4 regions of the Janthinobacterium sp. SUN120 genome follow, and region 1 is predicted to be linked to each of the others. Evidence: predicted binding sites of a transcription regulator. Region 1 holds the regulator's gene; each other region holds the start of a gene.
The links. Region 1 encodes FNR, which switches genes on or off when oxygen is low (the NO sensors DNR and NnrR bind a similar motif). Its sites were predicted from a motif close to TTGATNNNNATCAA; they were not measured.

Region 1 (4,566 bases):
CTTGCAGGGTGTCGCGCAGGCGCACCAGCGGCGACAGCAGGCGCACGGTGACCCAGCCCAGAACAAAGGCGGCCAGCAGCGAGGCGAGGATGCTCCACAGCACCAATCGGTACAGCACGCCATCGAACGGTTCGAAGGCATCCTCGACGGGGAGCGAGGCGGCCAGCAGCCAGTTCACGGATTTCAGGCGCTTGAAGCTGTTGACGGCCGTGATGCCGCGGCTGTTGGTGCTGACCATGCTGCCTTCGCCATCTTCCTTCAGCAACTGGGTCGTCGTCAGGTTGGCGTTCGGCTTGCGCGGTTGCAGCAAGCGGCTGGTATCGGGGTGCAGCACGTAGCGCGGCACGGCGCCGCGCGTGAGAATGAAGTAATAGCCGTTCTTGCCGATCTTTTCCGAGCGCAGGCGCCCCAGCAGATTGTCCTTGTACAGGCGCAGCACGCCGATCACTACGCCGGCCACCTGGCCATCGGCGGCCAGCACGGGCGCCACCATCTGCACGATGGGCATGCCGCTCGACTTGCCCAGCATCGGTTCGGTGATCATGGGCTGGCGCGTGCGCAGGACGGTCTGGAAATACTCGCGCTCGGCGACGTTGATGCCGGCGCGCCCCGCCACTTCCGGCATGTCGGCCACGACGGCGCCATGCGCGTCGAGCACCAGCACGTCATCGAACAGCACCAGCATCGAGCGGCGCGAATAGTATTCGCGCAATTGGGCGGGCCGGGCGATCAATTCCGGCGGCTGCTGTCGGGCCGTCAGGGTGACGATCTGCAGCAGCATGCCCAGCTTGTCGTCGAGCTCGGCAGCGGTGCGGGTGATCAGGGACGATTGCTGGCTCAGCAGTACTCGGGTGAAGTCGTCGCGCATGTGCTGCACCTGGATCATGGTGACCAGCGCGATCATGGCGATCGAGGTCAGGCTGGTGGCCAGCGCGACTTTTGCTTTAATGCCGAGAGGCTTCATGATTTCCTTTTCAGTACCGGGCGGCACAGGCGGCAGATAATGCTGTCAGGAATTTTCCTATCAATGCCCCAGCTTGGCAAGCGCCGCCGCGCAAATTGCCCGCCCCGTACGGGCTTTTGACGATGTTGCCATATAATTAAAGGCTGGACGTCGTTTATTCGCCGAATTTACGGTGAAATTGGTATACGGCAACCCTGTATGCGGCTGTATGCAGTAAACTTGTTGTTGCATTTTCTAAAAGGTACCGACATGACTGAAGCGCTACTCACTCCAACCTTGCCCACCGTGAACGTGGAGGCGTTGCGTGCGCGATGCTCGACCTGCAGCATGCATCAATTGTGCCTGCCGATGGGCCTCGATGTGGGCGACATGGACAGGCTGGACCAGATCATCGGCCGCCGCCGCAAGATTGTGCGCGGCGCCTCGCTGTTCCGTATCGGCGACTCGTTCCAGAACCTGTATGCGATCCGCCTGGGGCATTTCAAGACGTACCAGATCAATCCGGGCGGCGAAGAGCAGGTGACGGGCTTCCAGATGGCGGGCGAACTGCTGGGCATGGACGCCATCAGCGCCGACCGCCACCACTGTAATGCGGTGGCGCTGGAAGACAGCGAAGTGTGTGAAATCCCGTTTTCCAGCCTGGAACAATTGCTGGGCAATATGCCGACCCTGCTGCGCCATTTCCACCGCATGATGAGCCAGGAAATCACGCGCGAGCAAAGCGTCATGCTGTTGCTGGGCAATATGCAGGCGACGCAGCGCTTTGCCGCCTTCATCGTCAACCTGGCGTCGCGCTATGAAGCGCGCGGCTATTCGGGCAGCAATTTCCAGCTGCGCATGTCGCGCGAGGAAATCGGCAACTACCTGGGCCTGACCATCGAGAGCGTCAGCCGCCTGCTGTCGAAGTTCAAGAAGGAAGGCTGGCTGCGCGTCTCGAACCGGGAAATTGAAATCCTGCAGCCGGCGAAACTGAAGGCGATTACGGCCGGCACGGACACCTGCAAATAACAGCACCGTCAAAACCTGCTGCGCGTCGCGCTTTGCGGCCTGCGATGCTCGCTGTGCTATAGCACAGCTGCGCTTCTCAACCACAAATCACTGCCGCTCGCTACGGTTTTCCCAGCGCTGTACGTTATAGCTCTTCATCCGCATGCAGCGCGATGCTGCGCTGCAGGGGCCAGGTCCAGATGCCGGACAGGCGCCACTCGCGTTTGTCGTTTTCCACCAGCACTTGCCAGCGGCTGCGCTCGAGCATCGGCAGCGCCACGGAAAAATTGCCGGCCGCATCGGGTTGCACCAGCACCTTGATATCCTTTTCCGGCAGGGTCGCATGCGCCAGGTGCAGCTGCAAAGGCGCCTGATAGGCCTTGCCGAAGCTGTGCACGGAACCGGTCAGGCGCGCTTGCGCCACGTCATACGACAGGCGCGTATCCATCGCCAGGTCGCTGGCGATCGTGTCGCGCTTCAAATCCTGGTTGATCGCCTTGCCCTGCTTGTAATAATCGCCCACCACCAGCGCATCGGGCTGCGTAAACGCGATATAGCCCATGAAGCTGCCGACGACCACGGACAGGCCGGGGCCGATCATCAGCAGCCATGGCCAGCGATGCTTGTACCACGGTGCAACGGGTGCTTGCAGTTTCAGACTGTCGGACATGGTGTTTCTCCTGTGTAATCAGCCAGTCCCCGCATGGGGACCGGCCTTCCTGCAACTTCGTGGCGGCGGCGAGGGCACCCGGTCCCCGTCCGCCTTTCCTTGTTAACGTGGCACGATGAATACCGCGCTTTCACGCACATGCAGCGATGGGTCGTCCAGCGATTGCAATTCGATCGCAATCTTGTTCGAGCCCTTCTCTCCCACGCCGTGCGGCACGCGCAGGCGGATCGGCCAACCCAGCGTTTCCGTCGGCTGCAAGGTCACTTCTTCGCGCGTCAGCAAGGTCAGGCCCGGCAAGCCGGAAGCGCTGATTTTGAAATGCTGGCTTTGCTCCGACGTGTTCATGATCTGCAGGCGGTAGACGTTTTCGATCATGCCGTCTTCCACTTCGCGTCCCATGGAACCGCGGTCGCGGATCACGTCCATTTTCAGGGGCGTGCGCAGGGCCAGCGAAGTACACACGGCGATGATGATCAGGGCCAGGATGGAAGTGTAGATCAAGACGCGCGGGCGCATGGCGCGCTGGCGTATCTGCTTCGAATTGAAGTTGTTTTCCATCGCATGGTCGGTACTGTAGCGTACCAGTCCCCGTGGCCGGTCGACCTTGTCCATCACGCTGTTGCAGGCATCGACGCAAGCGGCGCAACCGATGCATTCATACTGCAGGCCGTTACGGATATCGATGCCGGTCGGACACACCTGCACGCACAGGGTACAGTCGATGCAATCGCCCAGCTTGTCGTTGTTGCCGGCCTTCTTGCTCATGGCGCCACGTGGTTCGCCGCGCTTGGCATCGTAGGTGATGATCAGGGTATCCTGGTCGAACATGGCGCTCTGGAAGCGCGCGTAGGGGCACATGTATTTGCACACTTGCTCGCGCAGCCAGCCCGCGTTGCCGTAGGTTGCCAGGCTGTAGAACAAGACCCAGAACCATTCCCAGGGACCGAAATTGAGCGTGGTCACCGACTGCGCCAGTTCCTTGATCGGCGTGAAGTAGCCGACAAAGGTAAAGCCCGTCCACAGGGCGATGGCGCCCCATACCAGGTGCTTGGCCGTCTTCTTGAACGCCTTGCGCACGGAGGGGCCCTGCTTGTCGAGGGCCATGCGTGCGCTGCGCGTGCCCTCGATGCGGCGTTCGACCCACAGGAAAATTTCCGTGTATACCGTTTGCGGGCAAGAGAACCCGCACCACACCCGCCCGGCAATGGCCGTGACGAGGAACAACAAATACGCACAGATGATCAGCAGGGCCGCCAGATAGATGAAATCCTGGGGCCACAGCACGACGCCGAAAATGTAGAACTTGCGTGTGGTCAAATCGAACAGCAGGGCTTGCCTGCCATTCCAGGTCAACCACGGCAAGCCGTAGAACGCGAGCTGGGTAAGCCATACGCATACCCATCGCCAGGTAGCGTAGCGTCCTTTGGCCTCGCGAGGGTAGATTTGCTCGCGGGCCGCATACATCTTGATGACTTGAGGTTCCATTTTTACTTTGCGGGTGCCTGCGGATTCGACAGGCTCCAGACATACGCCGACAGCACGTGTACCTTGGATTCGCCGAGGAAATCGCTGAAGGCCGGCATGGTGTTGCTGCGTCCCTTGCGTACGGTTTCCATGATGGTGTCGGCGCTGCCGCCGTACAGCCAGGTCTTGTCCGTCAGGTTTGGCGCGCCGAGCATCTGGTTACCCTTGGCATCGGCGCCATGACAGGCCATGCAGGCGCCGAACTTGGCCTTGCCCAGCACGGACTTGACGGGATCCGAGGTCGAGCCGGACAGGCTCAGCACATAATGGGCCACGTTCTCGACATCCTTTTCGGAGCCCAGGGCGGCGCCCATCGGTGGCATTTGCCCATTGCGGCCGTGCATGATGGTGGTCTTGATGATGTCGGGTTCGCCGCCATACAGCCAGTCCTTGTCCGTCAGGTTGGGGAAGCCCTTGTTGC
Region 2 (4,566 bases), on a different contig from region 1:
CCGCCTCGCTGCCCTATTGCGATTGCCAGGTCTTGCTTGACCGCACGTATTACGCGCCCTTGTGGGATAGCAACTGGCCGGACGACACCCTGCTGGAATTTATTTACATGGACGAGGTGGCGCCATGAAGTGGCTGTCGCTGATCTTGTTGACGCTGCTGGCCGCCTGCTCCGGCACGCGCGCCTTGCAAGCAAGCAAGAATGTGCCCTACACCACCCTGGAACAGACGGTGCAAGTGGGCAGCAGCACGCGCGAACAGGTGCGCGCCGCGCTGGGCGACAGCACGTCCATCCGTTTCGACAGCGGCAAGGAAGTGTGGATGTACACCTATCCGGCGGCCTCGGGCGCGCAGGGGGAATATGTGATTCTGTTTGGCGGGGATGGGGTGGTGAAGCAGGTGCGCAGCGGCGAGGTGTACCGGGTACGGAAGTGATTCCCGCCAGCATGGCGCTGGCGGGAGTGGCATGCTTATCGTGCCTTCAGCAAGGCCCGCGACGCGACGCCCGCGCCCACGCTGCGGCCCACGCCGGCAACCTTGCGCTTGGGCGACGCCTTCAATTTGAAGATGCCGATCGACTGGGCCACGCTGTCGGTGCGCTGCGCCAGGTTGGTGGCGGCCGCGGCCGCCTGCTCCACCAGCGCCGCATTCTGCTGCGTGATGCCATCCATGTGGATGACGGCCTGGTTGACTTGCCCGATGCCCTGGTTCTGCTCGCGCGTGGTCGAGGAAATCTCGTCCATCACTTCCGTCACGCGGGCTACCGAGGCGATCACTTCCGCCATGGTGGCACCCGCGTTGCTGGTCAGCACGCTGCCCGCGTTCACGGTGGCGATCGAATGGTCGATCAGGTTTTTCACTTCTTTCGCGGCCGTTGCCGAACGCTGCGCCAGGCTGCGCACTTCGCCGGCCACGACGGCGAAGCCGCGACCGTGCTCGCCCGCGCGGGCCGCTTCCACGGCCGCGTTCAAGGCCAGGATATTCGTCTGGAAGGCGATGCCGTCGATCAAGCCGATAATGTCGAGAATCTTGCGCGACGACGAGCTGATCTCATCCATCGTGGTGACCACTTCGCTGACGATGGTGCCGCCCTTGGCCGCCACGGTGGACGCCTGCGCCGCCAGGTCGTTGGCCGTGGCCACGTGGTCGGCGCTGTTTTGCACGGTCGACGTCAGTTCTTCCATGCTGGCCGCCGTCTGCTCCAGGCTGGACGCCTGCGATTCCGTGCGGCTGGACAAGTCCATATTGCCCGTGGCAATTTCCGCCGTGGTGATGCGGATATCCTCGAAGTTGGCGCGCACGTCGCCGATGATGCTGTGCAAGTTGATGTTGGTCTGGCGCAAGGCCGCCATCAATTGACCCATGTCATCGTCGCGCACCTTGTCGATGACGCCCGTCAAGTCGCCGCCGGCCATCTTGCGCGCCACCGTGATGGCGTCGCCCAGCGGGGCGACGAGGGAATTGTGCAGATGGGCCCAGAAATACAGCATCAGCGCCACGGCTGCGGCGGCGGCACCGCTGAGCCAGCTGCGCGTGGCCGTGCTCGTGTCGCCGTCGATATTCCACACGGCGCAACCGAGGATGGCCAGCACCACGCCGAAGACGATGCAATGCAGGGCCAGGTCTTGCGACAGGCTCAGCTTGCGCCACTCGGCCAGCTTGGCGGCCCAGCCCTGGCGCACGACACGGCCATTGCGGATCGCCAGGTTGGCAGAATTGCCGTCTTTGAAACTTTTATACAGGGCTGCCGCTTCGTTGATCTGCTCGCGCGTGGGCTTGGTGCGCACGGACATATAGCCGATCGGGCGGCCGCTTTCGATGACGGGCGTGATATTGGCGAAGACCCAATAGAAATCGCCATTCTTGCAGCGGTTCTTGACCATGCCGGTCCAGGGCATGCCCGTCTTGATGGTGTCCCACAGGTCGGCAAACGCTTCGGCCGGCATATCGGGATGGCGCAGGATATTCTGTGGCGCACCCAGCAGTTCCATTTCTGAAAAACCGCTGACTTCAATGAAATACTGATTGGCGTAATTGATGTTTCCCTGTAAATCCGTGGTGGAAACAATCGTCATGCCTTCATTTAATACGTATTCATTTTGCGTGATAGGCGTATTGACCCGCATCGTCGCTCCTCTATTTTTTTTCAACTAGCATAACAAAAACATAAAAACAATATACCACATCAAGCACCCATGATATATCGCCTCGACGACAGTGACGCCAGTCAAACAATTTAATAAAAGTCAATTCATTTATGTTTTAGGATTTACTTTGATTCAACTTGATTGATTTTATTGAAATGCAAAATTTAAATTGCGTGCATATACAATAATTAATAAAAAATTATGTATCGATGCAGCAGGCAATAAATATGGCGTTTGCACCGATAAAAATATGCAAAGGAGCCGTGGCCATTGCCGGCAGATGGCAGTACCTGCCGCCAACCATAACGCGGCAACCATGTTTATTTCTTGAGGGAAAATAAAAACTGGCGCGAATGCGCCAGTGGGGGATGTGTCTCCAATCCGCGACACAGGCGCCGGAGCGCCCGTGGGGATGGCTTACTTGTACGTTTTACGTGGCGGCGACTTCGGACGCGGCGGCGCAGGCTTGCGCTCCGTCGTTCCATCGTCCAGGCTGATGCGCAGTTTCTGGCCAGAAACGACGACCGATTTCAGGTGGTCGAGGATTTCCGGCGGCATGCCTTCTGGCAAGTCCAGCACGCTGTAGTTGTCAAAGATATCGATGCGGCCGATATGCTTGGCTTCCAGGTTCGCTTCGTTGGCGATGGCGCCGACGATGTTGCTTGGCGTTACGGCGTGCTCACGGCCCACTTCGATGCGGTAGGCCGTCACGCCCGGGCGTGGACGTTCCTTCTTCGGCGCGCGCGGGGCAACTTCGCCCGCGTCCGCCGGTGCATCCTTGAACGCTGGCGCGGACTTGGCGGCGAACGGCTTGCGCGGCGCGGCTGGTGGCGCCAGGTCCGGTGCGTCGCCGTCGCGGCTGATGCGCAGCTGTTGGCCCGCCACCCACACGGTTTTCAGCTGGTCCAGCAATTCTTTCGGCATGCTGTCCGGCAAGTCCAGGACGCTGTAGTCGTCATAGATTTCGATGCGGCCGATGTTTTTCGAATCGATGCCCGCTTCGTTGGCGATGGCGCCCACGATATTGCCCGGTTTCACGCCATGCTGATGACCTACCTCAATGCGGAAGGTTTGCATGCCGGCGTCGGCTGGACGCTGGATGCGTTCCTTTTTCGGGAAGGCCGGGCGCTCGCTGCGCTCGTTGCGGTCGAAGCGGTCATTGCGTTCGAAACGGTCATTGCGTTCAGGGCGGTCAAAGCGGTCTTGACGCGCAGGACGGTCGTCTTGCCACGTGGCTTGCTCGCGCGCCTTGTTCTTGTCCAGCAACAAAGGCACATTGCCACGCGCCATCTTCGCCAGGGCGGCGGCGATTTCGATGGCGGGAATGTTCTGTTCACGTTCGAAATCTTCGATCAGCGACTGGAACTGTTCCAGTTCGCCCAGGGCCAGGGTTTCGCTGATCTGTTCCTTGAACTTTGCGATACGCACGTCATTGACGGCCTGGATCGTCGGCAGTTCCAGCATGCCGATCGGCTGGCGGGTCGAGCGTTCGATGGCTTTGAGCAAGTTCTTTTCACGCGGGGTGATGAACAGGATCGCTTCGCCGCTGCGGCCGGCGCGGCCCGTGCGGCCGATGCGGTGGGTGTAGCTTTCCGGATCGTGCGGCACGTCGTAGTTGACGACGTGGCTGATGCGCTCGACGTCCAGGCCGCGGGCGGCCACGTCGGTGGCGACCAAAATGTCGATCTTGCCGTCTTTCAACTGCTGGATCGTGCGCTCGCGCTGGGCTTGCTGGATGTCGCCATTGATGGCGGCAGCCGAGAAGCCGCGGGCTTGCAACTTGCCGGCCAGCTCTTCCGTGCCCAGCTTGGTGCGGGCGAAGATGATCATGCCGTCAAACGCTTCCGCTTCCAGGATGCGGGTCAGCGCGTCGAGCTTGTGCATGCCCGACACCAGCCAGTAGCGCTGGCGGATGTTGTCGGCCGTGCCCGTCTTGGCGGCGACCGTCACTTCGGCCGGGTTCACCAGGTAGGTGGTGGCGATGCGCTTGATGACGGAAGGCATGGTGGCCGAGAACAGGGCCGTTTGATGGCCTTCCGGCGTTTCTTGCAAGATGCGTTCGACGTCGTCGATAAAGCCCATGCGCAGCATTTCATCGGCTTCGTCGAGTACCAGGGTTTTCAGCTTGGACAGGTCGAGCGAACCCTTGTCCAGGTGATCGATGACGCGGCCAGGGGTACCGACGACGACGTGCACGCCGCGGCGCAGGGCCGACAGTTGCGGGCCGTAACTTTGGCCGCCGTAGATCGGCAGCACGTGGAAGCCGGGGATGTGGGCGGCGTACACCTGGAACGCTTCGGCGACCTGGATGGCCAGTTCGCGCGTCGGTGCCAGGACCAGGGCTTGGGGTGAGCTTTGTTTCAGATCGATGCGCGACAGGATCGGCAAGGCGAAGGCGGCGGTCTTACCCGTGCCTGTTTG
Region 3 (4,566 bases), on a different contig from region 1:
TTCACGCCCGGCGGCGTCGTCAGCCTGGCGGCGCGCCGCGACGAGGGCCAGCTGCACCTGCTGGTGCAGGACAGCGGCATCGGCATCCCCGCGGAACGGCGCGACGCCATTTTCGATCCCTTCGTGCAAGCGGACGCCTCGACCACGCGGCGCTTCGGCGGCACGGGCCTGGGCACCACCATCAGCCGGCAGTTGGTGACCCTGATGCAGGGGCGCATCTGGGCCGATGCCGCCTTGCCGCACGGCAGCGTGTTCCACGTCATGCTGCCCTTGCTGCCGGCGCGCCAGGCGGCGCTGCCCGCCAGCGAACGGCGCAGCGTGCGCCTGCCGCCCCTGCGCGTGCTGGCCGCCGACGACGTGCCGCAAAACCTGGAACTGCTGAGCTTACTGCTGGGCAAGCGTGGCCACACGGTGGTCACGGCCGGCGATGGCGCGCAAGCCTTGCAGCTGGCGCAGCAGGACGACTTCGACGTGCTGCTGCTGGACTTGCAAATGCCGCACATGGATGGCCTGGCCGCCACGCAAGCCATCCGTGCCGCCGCCCTGCGCGACGGACGCCCGCGCGTGCCCGTGATCGCCATGACGGCCAGCGTGCTCGAGGCGCACCGCAAGGCGGCGCGGGCGGCCGGCATGGACGGTTTCGCCACCAAGCCCGTCGAATGGCAGGCGCTGGCGCTGGAAATCGCGCGCGTGCTGGGCCTGGCGGCGGACCCGGCCGACGATAGCCTCGCACCGCCGCCCGCTGGCGGACGGGTGCTGCACCATGCGGGCGCCCTGCAGCGCTGGGCCGGCAACGACAGCGCCTACCGCGCGGCGCTGGCCCGTTTCGGACGCGAGCATCCGCGCCTGCCTCCCGCCCTGCTGGCCGCCATCGAAGCGCGCGACCACGCGGCGCTCTTGTCGCACAGCCACCAACTGCGCGGCGTGGCCGCCAACCTGGGACTGGAGCAACTGGCCGCCAGCCTGGCGGCGCTGGAGCAATGCTGCGCCGGTCCCGGTCCCGGTCCCGGTACCGCTCCCGCCACGGCACTGCAGCTCGACGAGATCCTGGGCGCCCTGCTGACGCAATGGCCGGCGGCAACGGCCGCCATCGCCCGGCTGGCGCCGCCTGCCTTGCCGGCGGCTACGGGGGCGGCCATCGACGCGCCCGCCGTCCGGCAAGCGGCCAATGCCCTGTTAAGCGCCTTGCGGCGCGGCGAACTCGACGACGCGGCGCAAGCACAGTTGCAGCACGCCATGGGCGCGCAAGCGGACGAGCTGACGCCGCTGCTGCATGCCATCGACGACTTTGATTTCCCCCAAGCACAGTCGCTGCTGCACGACTTGCTGCACACCTACGCCCCGGAGTCCCCATGAATGCACCAGCCAGGCCCGTGATTCTCATCGTCGACGATGAGGCGGCCAATTTGCAATTGCTGCGCCAGATCTTGCAGAACGATTATGCGCTGCTGTTCGCCAAGGATGGCGCGCGGGCGCTGGCACTGGCGCAGCAGGAGCGCCCGGCCCTGATCCTGCTCGACGTGATGATGCCCGGCATGAGCGGCCACGACGCCTGCCGCCAGCTGAAGGCCGCGCCGCTGACGGCCGCCATTCCCGTCATTTTCGTCACGGCCCTGAACGACATGCGCGACGAACTGAGCGGTTTTGAGGCGGGTGCCGTCGATTACATCACCAAGCCGCTCAGCCCCGCCATCGTGCGCGCCCGCGTGCGCACGCACCTGTCGCTGGTGCGCATCGATGAATTGAAGGAAACGCGGCTGCAGATCGTCCAGCGCCTGGGCCTGGCGGCCGAATACAAGGACAATGAAACAGGCTTGCACGTGATCCGCATGAGCCATTACGCGCGCCTGCTGGGCGTGGCCGCCGGCATGGACGAGGCCGCCGCGGACGACCTGCTGCACGCGGCGCCCATGCACGACGTGGGCAAGATCGGCATCCCCGACCGCATCCTGCAAAAGCCGGGCAAGCTCGACGCGGACGAGTGGACCATCATGCAGACGCACGCGCGCATCGGCGGCGACATCATCGGCGAACATGCGGAAGGCGGCATGCTGGCGCTGGCGCGCGCCATCGCCGTGTCGCACCATGAAAAATGGGATGGCAGCGGTTACCCGAACGGCTTGGCGGGCGAAGCGATCCCGCTGGCGGGGCGCATCGTCGCCGTGGCCGACGTGTTCGACGCGCTGACCTCGGTGCGCCCGTACAAGCGCGCATGGTCGGTGTCGGACGCCGTGGGCTATCTGCGGGCGCAACAAGGCAGCCATTTCGATGCGCGGCTGGTCGACCTGTTTGTCGGGGAATTGCCCGCCATCGACGCCATCCGGCTGCGCTGGGCTGAGAAAGCGGAACACCACGCGCCCGCTTGAAGAGTGAACTCCCGCCACGGCCAGCGTTGTTGCGTCACACAAGCAAGTGCCGGACAGATGGCGCCGGCGCCGATGCAGACCACTGGAGGGGCCAGGAGTTCAATGCCATTATGGCTGGCGGCGGGGCAGGCATTTTGATGCACATCAAACAGCTTGCAAATTCCTGGCTGCGCACTTGCAGATGGCCTTGGCCTCTCTTTTTTTGACTTACATCAAGCCCAGCATAAGAAAAGCCCCGGCCGGCACGGCAATGCTGGACTTGCCCGTGTTGCCGTTCTAGCCTTGTTGCCATCCTGACTACCGAGTGACAACATGGCTTACAAATCCATCCTCGTCCACGCCGACCTGTCGCGCCATGCGCCGCAACGCATCGCCATCGCGGCGCGGCTGGCGCACGCGCACCAGGCGCACCTGATCGGCGCCGCCATGACGGGCATGTCGCGCTTTACCCTGGAAAACAACCGCGGCATGCGCGGCGCGGCCGTGGCGGCGCAGATTTCAGCCTTGCACGGGCAAGCGGAACAGGCGCTGGACCAGTTCGAGACGCTGGCGCGCCAGGCCGGCGCCGTCTCGCTCGAGCGGCGCCTGATCGAAGACGATGAGGATGGCGGCATGGCCGTCAGCGCCCGCTACAGCGATCTGACCGTGCTGAGCCAGCACGACGACAGCGAAGCCTTGCCCGGCGCCATGAGCGACCTGGTGCCCTACGTGATGCTGAACGCGGCCCGTCCCGTGCTGATCGTGCCGCGCAGCGGCCAGTTCGCACAAGTGGACAACACGGTGGTGGTGGCCTGGGATGGCAGCATGGAAGCGACGCGCGCCATCGGCCACGCCTTGCCCCTCTTGCGCGCGGCGCGCCTGGTGGTGCTGGCCCTGCTGCATCCGCCGGTCGGCCACGCGCAGCCGGCGCGCCATCCGGGCGCCGACATCGCCGCCTACCTGAGCCGCCATGGCGTGCCCGTGGAAGTGCGCCCGGCCGTCGCCACGGGCGACATCGGCGCGGCGCTGCTGGCCATGGCCGCCGAAGTGCATGCGGACTTGCTGGTGATGGGCGGCTACGGCCACGCGCGCTTCCGCGAAATCCTGCTGGGCGGCGTGACGGAAACCGTGCTGCGCCAGATGACCTTGCCGGTGCTGATGGCGCACTGACACCAAGCGCGCTCCATGTCGTTGCACAATGGGTATACTTGCCTGTTTATCCATATCAAAGCAATGTACATGAACCAACAACTCGTCAATTGGGGCAATAGCCTGGTGCCGTTCGGCGGCGAACTGCTGTGGACCGCCCTGCCGTGGATGCTGCTGTGCAGCGCGGCCGGCTTCGTGCTGGCGCTCGGCATCTGCTACCAGCTGGCCAGAAAATGCCTGCTGGTGCGCCGTCCCCGCGCCTGGCATGTGGCCGCCAAGCTCAGCTATGTGCTGATCCTGCTCGCGCTGCCGCTCCTCGGTGCCGGATTTGGCGCCGTGCACAGCGTGCACCGCGTGGTCAACCAGGCCCTCGAGCGCGACTTGCAGCCCGTGGTCGAGGCACAGATGCCGGCGCTGCGCGTCTACCTGGAACAGCAGGTCAAGCTGATCGCCCCGGGCCAGCCCATCAGCGTGCGCAGCCTGCTCGAACCGTTCGTGCAAGGCATGTATTACCAGCCCACGTCCAGCAGCTACTGGGAACGCAGCAAGGCGCGCTGGATCAATGAATTCATTCTGCGCCGCGGCAGCGTGCTGCTGACGCAGGTGCTGCAGGAACAGCTGATCGCCAGGGTCGGCCTGCTCGGCGAAGCGCTCAAGGGCGCCAACTTCCGTGGCCAGGCGACTGGCGAGCTGGCCGCGCTGGGCACCGACCTGGCCGTGCGCTTGACCACCGACGTGGCGCGCCATGCCGACTTCAGCAAACTCGACAAGTCAGTGCCGATGATTTTCATCGACGCCATCAAACGGCAAGCCGGCGCCTATTTCAATTCGCTCAAGATCACGCTGGGCCTGTTCGCGCTGGTGGCGCTGCTGCTGGTATGGGGCGAGATCATGCTGTACCGCCATTACTACCTGCGCCGCCATCCGCCCGCCGCGGCCCTGCCCGTGTCGCCCATGTAAAAAAAGCCGCGCCTCCTTGCGGATGGCGCGGCTTTCAGGCGGCAGCTAAACCCTTAGGCTTTGCGCTGCGCCACGGCGTCGACGACGCACAGGGCCGTCATGTTGACGATGC
Region 4 (4,566 bases), on a different contig from region 1:
CGCGGCGGTTCAGCACCACGTCTTCCACGCGCTCGCGCAATTCCGGGTCCAGATTGTCGTACACGCCCACCATGCCGGCGTTGACGATGCCCATGGTCATGCCAGCCTTGATGGCGTGGTACAGGAATACGGTATGGATGGCTTCGCGGGCTGGATCGTTGCCGCGGAAACTGAAGGACACGTTCGACACGCCGCCCGAGATCTTCGCGTACGGCAGGTTTTCCTTGATCCAGCGCGTGGCGTTGATGAAGTCGACGGCGTAATTATTGTGCTCTTCGATGCCGGTGGCGACGGCAAAGATGTTCGGATCGAAAATGATGTCTTCCGGCGGGAAGTCCAGCGCATCGATCAATAAATGGTATGCGCGCGCGCAAATTTCGATCTTGCGCTCGAAGGTGTCGGCTTGGCCCTTCTCATCGAAGGCCATGACGATGACGGCCGCGCCGTAGCGGCGGCACAGCTTTGCCTGGCGCAGGAATTCCTCTTCGCCTTCCTTCATGGAAATCGAGTTGACGATGGCCTTGCCCTGCACGCATTTCAGGCCCGCTTCGATGACCGACCATTTCGACGAGTCGACCATGATGGGCACGCGCGAAATGTCGGGTTCCGAGGCGATCAGGTTCAGGAAGCGCGTCATGGCCGCCAGCGAATCGAGCATCGCTTCATCCATGTTGATATCGATCACTTGCGCGCCGTTTTCCACTTGCTGGCGCGCCACGGATAGCGCCTCGTCATATTGCTCGTTGAGAATCATGCGCGCGAACGCCTTCGAGCCCGTGACGTTGGTGCGCTCGCCCACGTTGACGAACAGTGACTCGTCATTGACGACGAACGGTTCCAGGCCCGCAAGGCGCAGGTCATGCGATGGGGCCGGCACGGTGCGCGGGGTGTTTTTCGACAGCAACTCGCCAATGGCGGCGATGTGTTCGGGCGTGGTACCGCAGCAGCCGCCCGCCATGTTCAGGAAGCCCGCGTCGGCAAATTCGCGCAGCAGGGCGGACGTGTCGGCTGGCAACTCGTCGAAACCCGTGTCGCTCATGGGGTTGGGCAAGCCCGCGTTCGGGTAGATGCACACGAAGGTGTCGGCGATCTTGGCCAGCTCTTCCGCGTACGGGCGCATCAGGGCGGCGCCCAGCGCGCAGTTCAGGCCGATGGTCAGCGGTTTCGCGTGGCGCACGGAATTCCAGAAGGCGGGCACGGTCTGGCCCGACAAGATGCGTCCCGACGCGTCCGTGACGGTGCCCGAAATCATCAGCGGCAGGCGCACGACATCCGGGTTTTGCTCGTAGAACAGGTCGATGGCGAACAGGGCCGCCTTGCAGTTCAAGGTATCGAAGATGGTTTCCACCAGCAATACGTCGGCGCCGCCTTCCACCAGGCCCTGCGTCTGCTGCAGGTAGGCGGCCACCAGTTGGTCGAAGGTGACGTTGCGCGCGGCCGGGTCGTTCACGTCGGGCGAGATCGACGCCGTCTTCGGCGTGGGCCCCAGGGCGCCGGCGACGAAGCGCGGCTTGTCCGGCGTGGAATATTTATCGCAGGCGGCGCGCGCCAGCTTGGCCGCCTGAACGTTCATTTCATAGGCCAGGTGGGCCATGTGGTAATCGTCTTGCGCGATCGTCGTGGCGCCGAAGGTATTCGTTTCGATCAGGTCGGCGCCGGCCGCCAGATAGCGCTCGTGGATTTCCTGGATGATGTGCGGCTGCGTCAGGGTCAGCAACTCATTATTGCCCTTGACGAACAGTTCGCGCGCGCCACTGTCGGCCGGCGCGGCGAAATCGATGAAGCGGCCGGCGGGGCCGCCGCGGTACGCTTCTTCGTCGAGCTTGTATTGCTGGATGATCGTGCCCATGGCGCCGTCGAGAATCATGATCCGCTGCGCCAGAATGGCGCGCAAGGTGGCTTCGGTCGGGGACATGGCGGGGATCACGGTATCGTTCATTTCATGCTTTCAATAGGCAAACGGGCGGCGGCGCGGCGACAAGACGTTACGAGGCGGATGCGGGTCAGCAGGATCAGCTGACGGAGAGTTGCCGGCCGGGTAGGGCAGGCAGAAGGTGGCAATCGCCTGATTTCACCGGGTCTAAAATTATACGGCATCAGACTGCTTTGGTTTTAAGCAAAAGCGGCCGTTCGCCCCACGGCAGGCCTTCTTGCAACACATCGCCTGCCGCCACGCCTGCTTCTGAAAATTACATTCCTGAAAATCTTACTCAAAACGTTAATTCTTCCAGCAAAGTTGGCAGAACGATATGGCGTCTAGGCTGTGGAAAAATTTCCACATTATTTACGCCGCATCAGCATATTTTTAATGAGTCGAATGGCAATAGCTGCAAAGGAAAGTAATTTTGATTTTAGCCAACACAGAGTGAGGGGAATAATGCTCAGAATAAAGTTTGCCAAGCAGATATTTTAATTATTATCAAAACCAATTGAATCAAAAGCATTAATAGTTGTCTTTGGGAATCGAACTAAACCATAATATTGGTTCTTCGAAATTAAATTCTCACCAAAAGTCACCAATATGTCACATTTATCTCGTGTCCTTCCCGGCATCGCGCTGCATCAACATGGTTGCCAGCCATGAAAAACCATCTGCTTGTCGCATTGTTTGTCATGCTGGGCCTGTCCGCCTGCGGCGGTGGCGGCGGTGGGGGCGGCGACACGGTGGTGGCGACCACGTCGGGTACGCCCGTGCTGCTGCCTGCCGTGACGGCCGTTTCGGCGGCGAATGTCGCCGTCGGTGGCAGCCTGGTGCTTACAGGCACGAATCTGAGTCGCGTGACGGCTTTCCAGGTGGGCGGCGTGACCGTTGCCACCAGCGCCGCCAGCGACACCAGCATCACCCTGACCATGCCGGGCGTGCCCGTATCGGGCGCCTTGAGCCTCGTCAGCGCCAGCGGCACGGCGTCCACCAGCTATAACGTCAATGTGTACCTGCCATTGAGCGTGGGCAGCGTCGCACCGGCGACGGGCGGCGTCGGTTCCAGCGTGACGATCACGGGCGGCGGCATGGGCGCCGTGACGGCGGTGCAGTTTGGCAATGGTGCGGCGGCAACGCCGCAAAGCCAGACGGCCGGCAGCGTGACGGTGCTGGTGCCTGCGGGCGCGGCGACAGGCGCGCTGACGGTGCGCGGTCCCTACAACGATGTGCTCAGCGGCGACACGTACACGGTGCTGGCCAGCGTGACGGTGACGTCGATCACCTCGGCCGTCAACAGCGGGGGCTTGTCCGTGACGGTGCAGGGCAGCAATCTCGACCAGGTCACTTCGGCGTCGGTGGGCAATACGCCGGCCGTCATCGTCAGTGCCAGTGCCAGTCAGCTGGTATTGTCTGCACCAGACTCGGCAACGGGCAACGTGATGCTGGCGGCTGCGTCGCGCATCGCCGTGAATGCGGGCACGGTGTCGGCCTTTACCCTGGGCAGCATTGATTTCGCGCAAGTACTGAATTTGAATGCCAGCAATACGGCCTTGCGCCTGACGCGCGGCAAGCCGGCCGCCGTGCGCGTGTCCGTGCTGGCCGGGCAGGCGGGCCAGTCCAGCCCGGCGGTCACCTTGAATGCGACCGCCGCCAATGGCAGCAATCTGGGCAGCATCGCGATGACGGGGCCGGCGCTCTTGCCGACGACGAAGAACGATGACAGTTTCAGCGGCAATTTCAGTGCCGTCCTGCCTGCAGGCTGGATCTTGCCCGGCGTGCGCGTGCGCGTGACGGCCGTCGGCAATGACGGCGTGCAAGTGAGCCAGGAAGCGGCGCCCGTGGTGGCCAGCCTGGCCAAGATCCGTCTGGTGCTCGTGCCCTTGAGCACCGATGATGGCGTGGCGCAACTGCCTGATGCCGAGGTGATCCGCGCCGCGCTGCTGCGCGTGTATCCGTATGCGACGGAAAATATCAGCATCACGACGCGCGCCGCACTGAGCATGCCGGGCAGCAGCACGGCCGACAGCTGGTGGAGCGATGCCCTGGGCAAGCTGGAAAACCGGCGCGCGCTGGAAGACAGCGGCGCCTACTATTATGGTTTCGTGCCGAAGATGTCCGTCACCAACGCCGCCGGCCTGGCCTACATCAACGAGCGCAGCAGCGGCAACGACTTTACGTCGGCCATCGGCCTCGATGCCCAGTCCAATAGCATCGCGGCGGTCGACCCATTCTCCAATCAATGGCCTCTGTGGCTGACTACGCTCGTGCATGAGCTGGGCCACAATCACTCGCTGCAGCACGTTCCCTGCGGCGGTCCGGCTGGCGCTGCTGTCGACTACCCATATGCGAATGGCAATCTGGGCCCGCAACCGCTGTACAACAGCAACTATGCAGGCAGCATCGGCCAGCTGAGCAAGGCAGTCTATGGCAATACGCCGATGAAGGACGTGATGAGCTATTGCAGCGGCGCCTGGTTCTCCGACTACAGCTATGCGCGGGTGCAGCAATTCCTGGAAAAACGCAGCACGCAGATTACGGGCAGCAATGTGCTGGCCGCCAGCATGGCCGTGGCCGAGAACGGCTACCTGACCATTTCCGGTCGCATCACGCCTGGCGGCGTGGCCCTGCGCCCGGCTGTTGCCTCG

Region 2: a site for FNR is predicted at 2,235-2,248, ahead of O0879_RS24785 (PAS domain-containing methyl-accepting chemotaxis protein). Genes of this name have one in related genera too.
Region 3: a site for FNR is predicted at 2,501-2,514, ahead of O0879_RS16565 (universal stress protein). Genes of this name have one in related genera too.
Region 4: a site for FNR is predicted at 2,346-2,359, ahead of O0879_RS27075 (IPT/TIG domain-containing protein). Genes of this name have one in related genera too.

The regions. Positions count from the first base shown of each region.
Region 1 is NZ_JAPUBW010000004.1:366,891-371,456, forward strand. Features, by position in the region: gene O0879_RS22235 (response regulator) at 1-964, opposite strand, end outside; gene fnr (fumarate/nitrate reduction transcriptional regulator Fnr) at 1,214-1,972, shown strand; gene O0879_RS22245 (FixH family protein) at 2,097-2,621, opposite strand; gene ccoG (cytochrome c oxidase accessory protein CcoG) at 2,724-4,106, opposite strand; gene ccoP (cytochrome-c oxidase, cbb3-type subunit III) at 4,109-4,566, opposite strand, start outside.
Region 2 is NZ_JAPUBW010000006.1:69,323-73,888, forward strand. Features, by position in the region: gene O0879_RS24775 (hypothetical protein) at 1-128, shown strand, start outside; gene bamE (outer membrane protein assembly factor BamE) at 125-433, shown strand; gene O0879_RS24785 (PAS domain-containing methyl-accepting chemotaxis protein) at 469-2,124, opposite strand; gene O0879_RS24790 (DEAD/DEAH box helicase) at 2,563-4,566, opposite strand, start outside.
Region 3 is NZ_JAPUBW010000002.1:1,524,937-1,529,502, forward strand. Features, by position in the region: gene O0879_RS16555 (MHYT domain-containing protein) at 1-1,356, shown strand, start outside; gene O0879_RS16560 (HD domain-containing phosphohydrolase) at 1,353-2,366, shown strand; gene O0879_RS16565 (universal stress protein) at 2,679-3,515, shown strand; gene O0879_RS16570 (hypothetical protein) at 3,585-4,454, shown strand; gene O0879_RS16575 (NADP-dependent malic enzyme) at 4,508-4,566, opposite strand, start outside.
Region 4 is NZ_JAPUBW010000007.1:211,817-216,382, reverse strand. Features, by position in the region: gene metH (methionine synthase) at 1-1,939, opposite strand, end outside; gene O0879_RS27075 (IPT/TIG domain-containing protein) at 2,581-4,566, shown strand, end outside.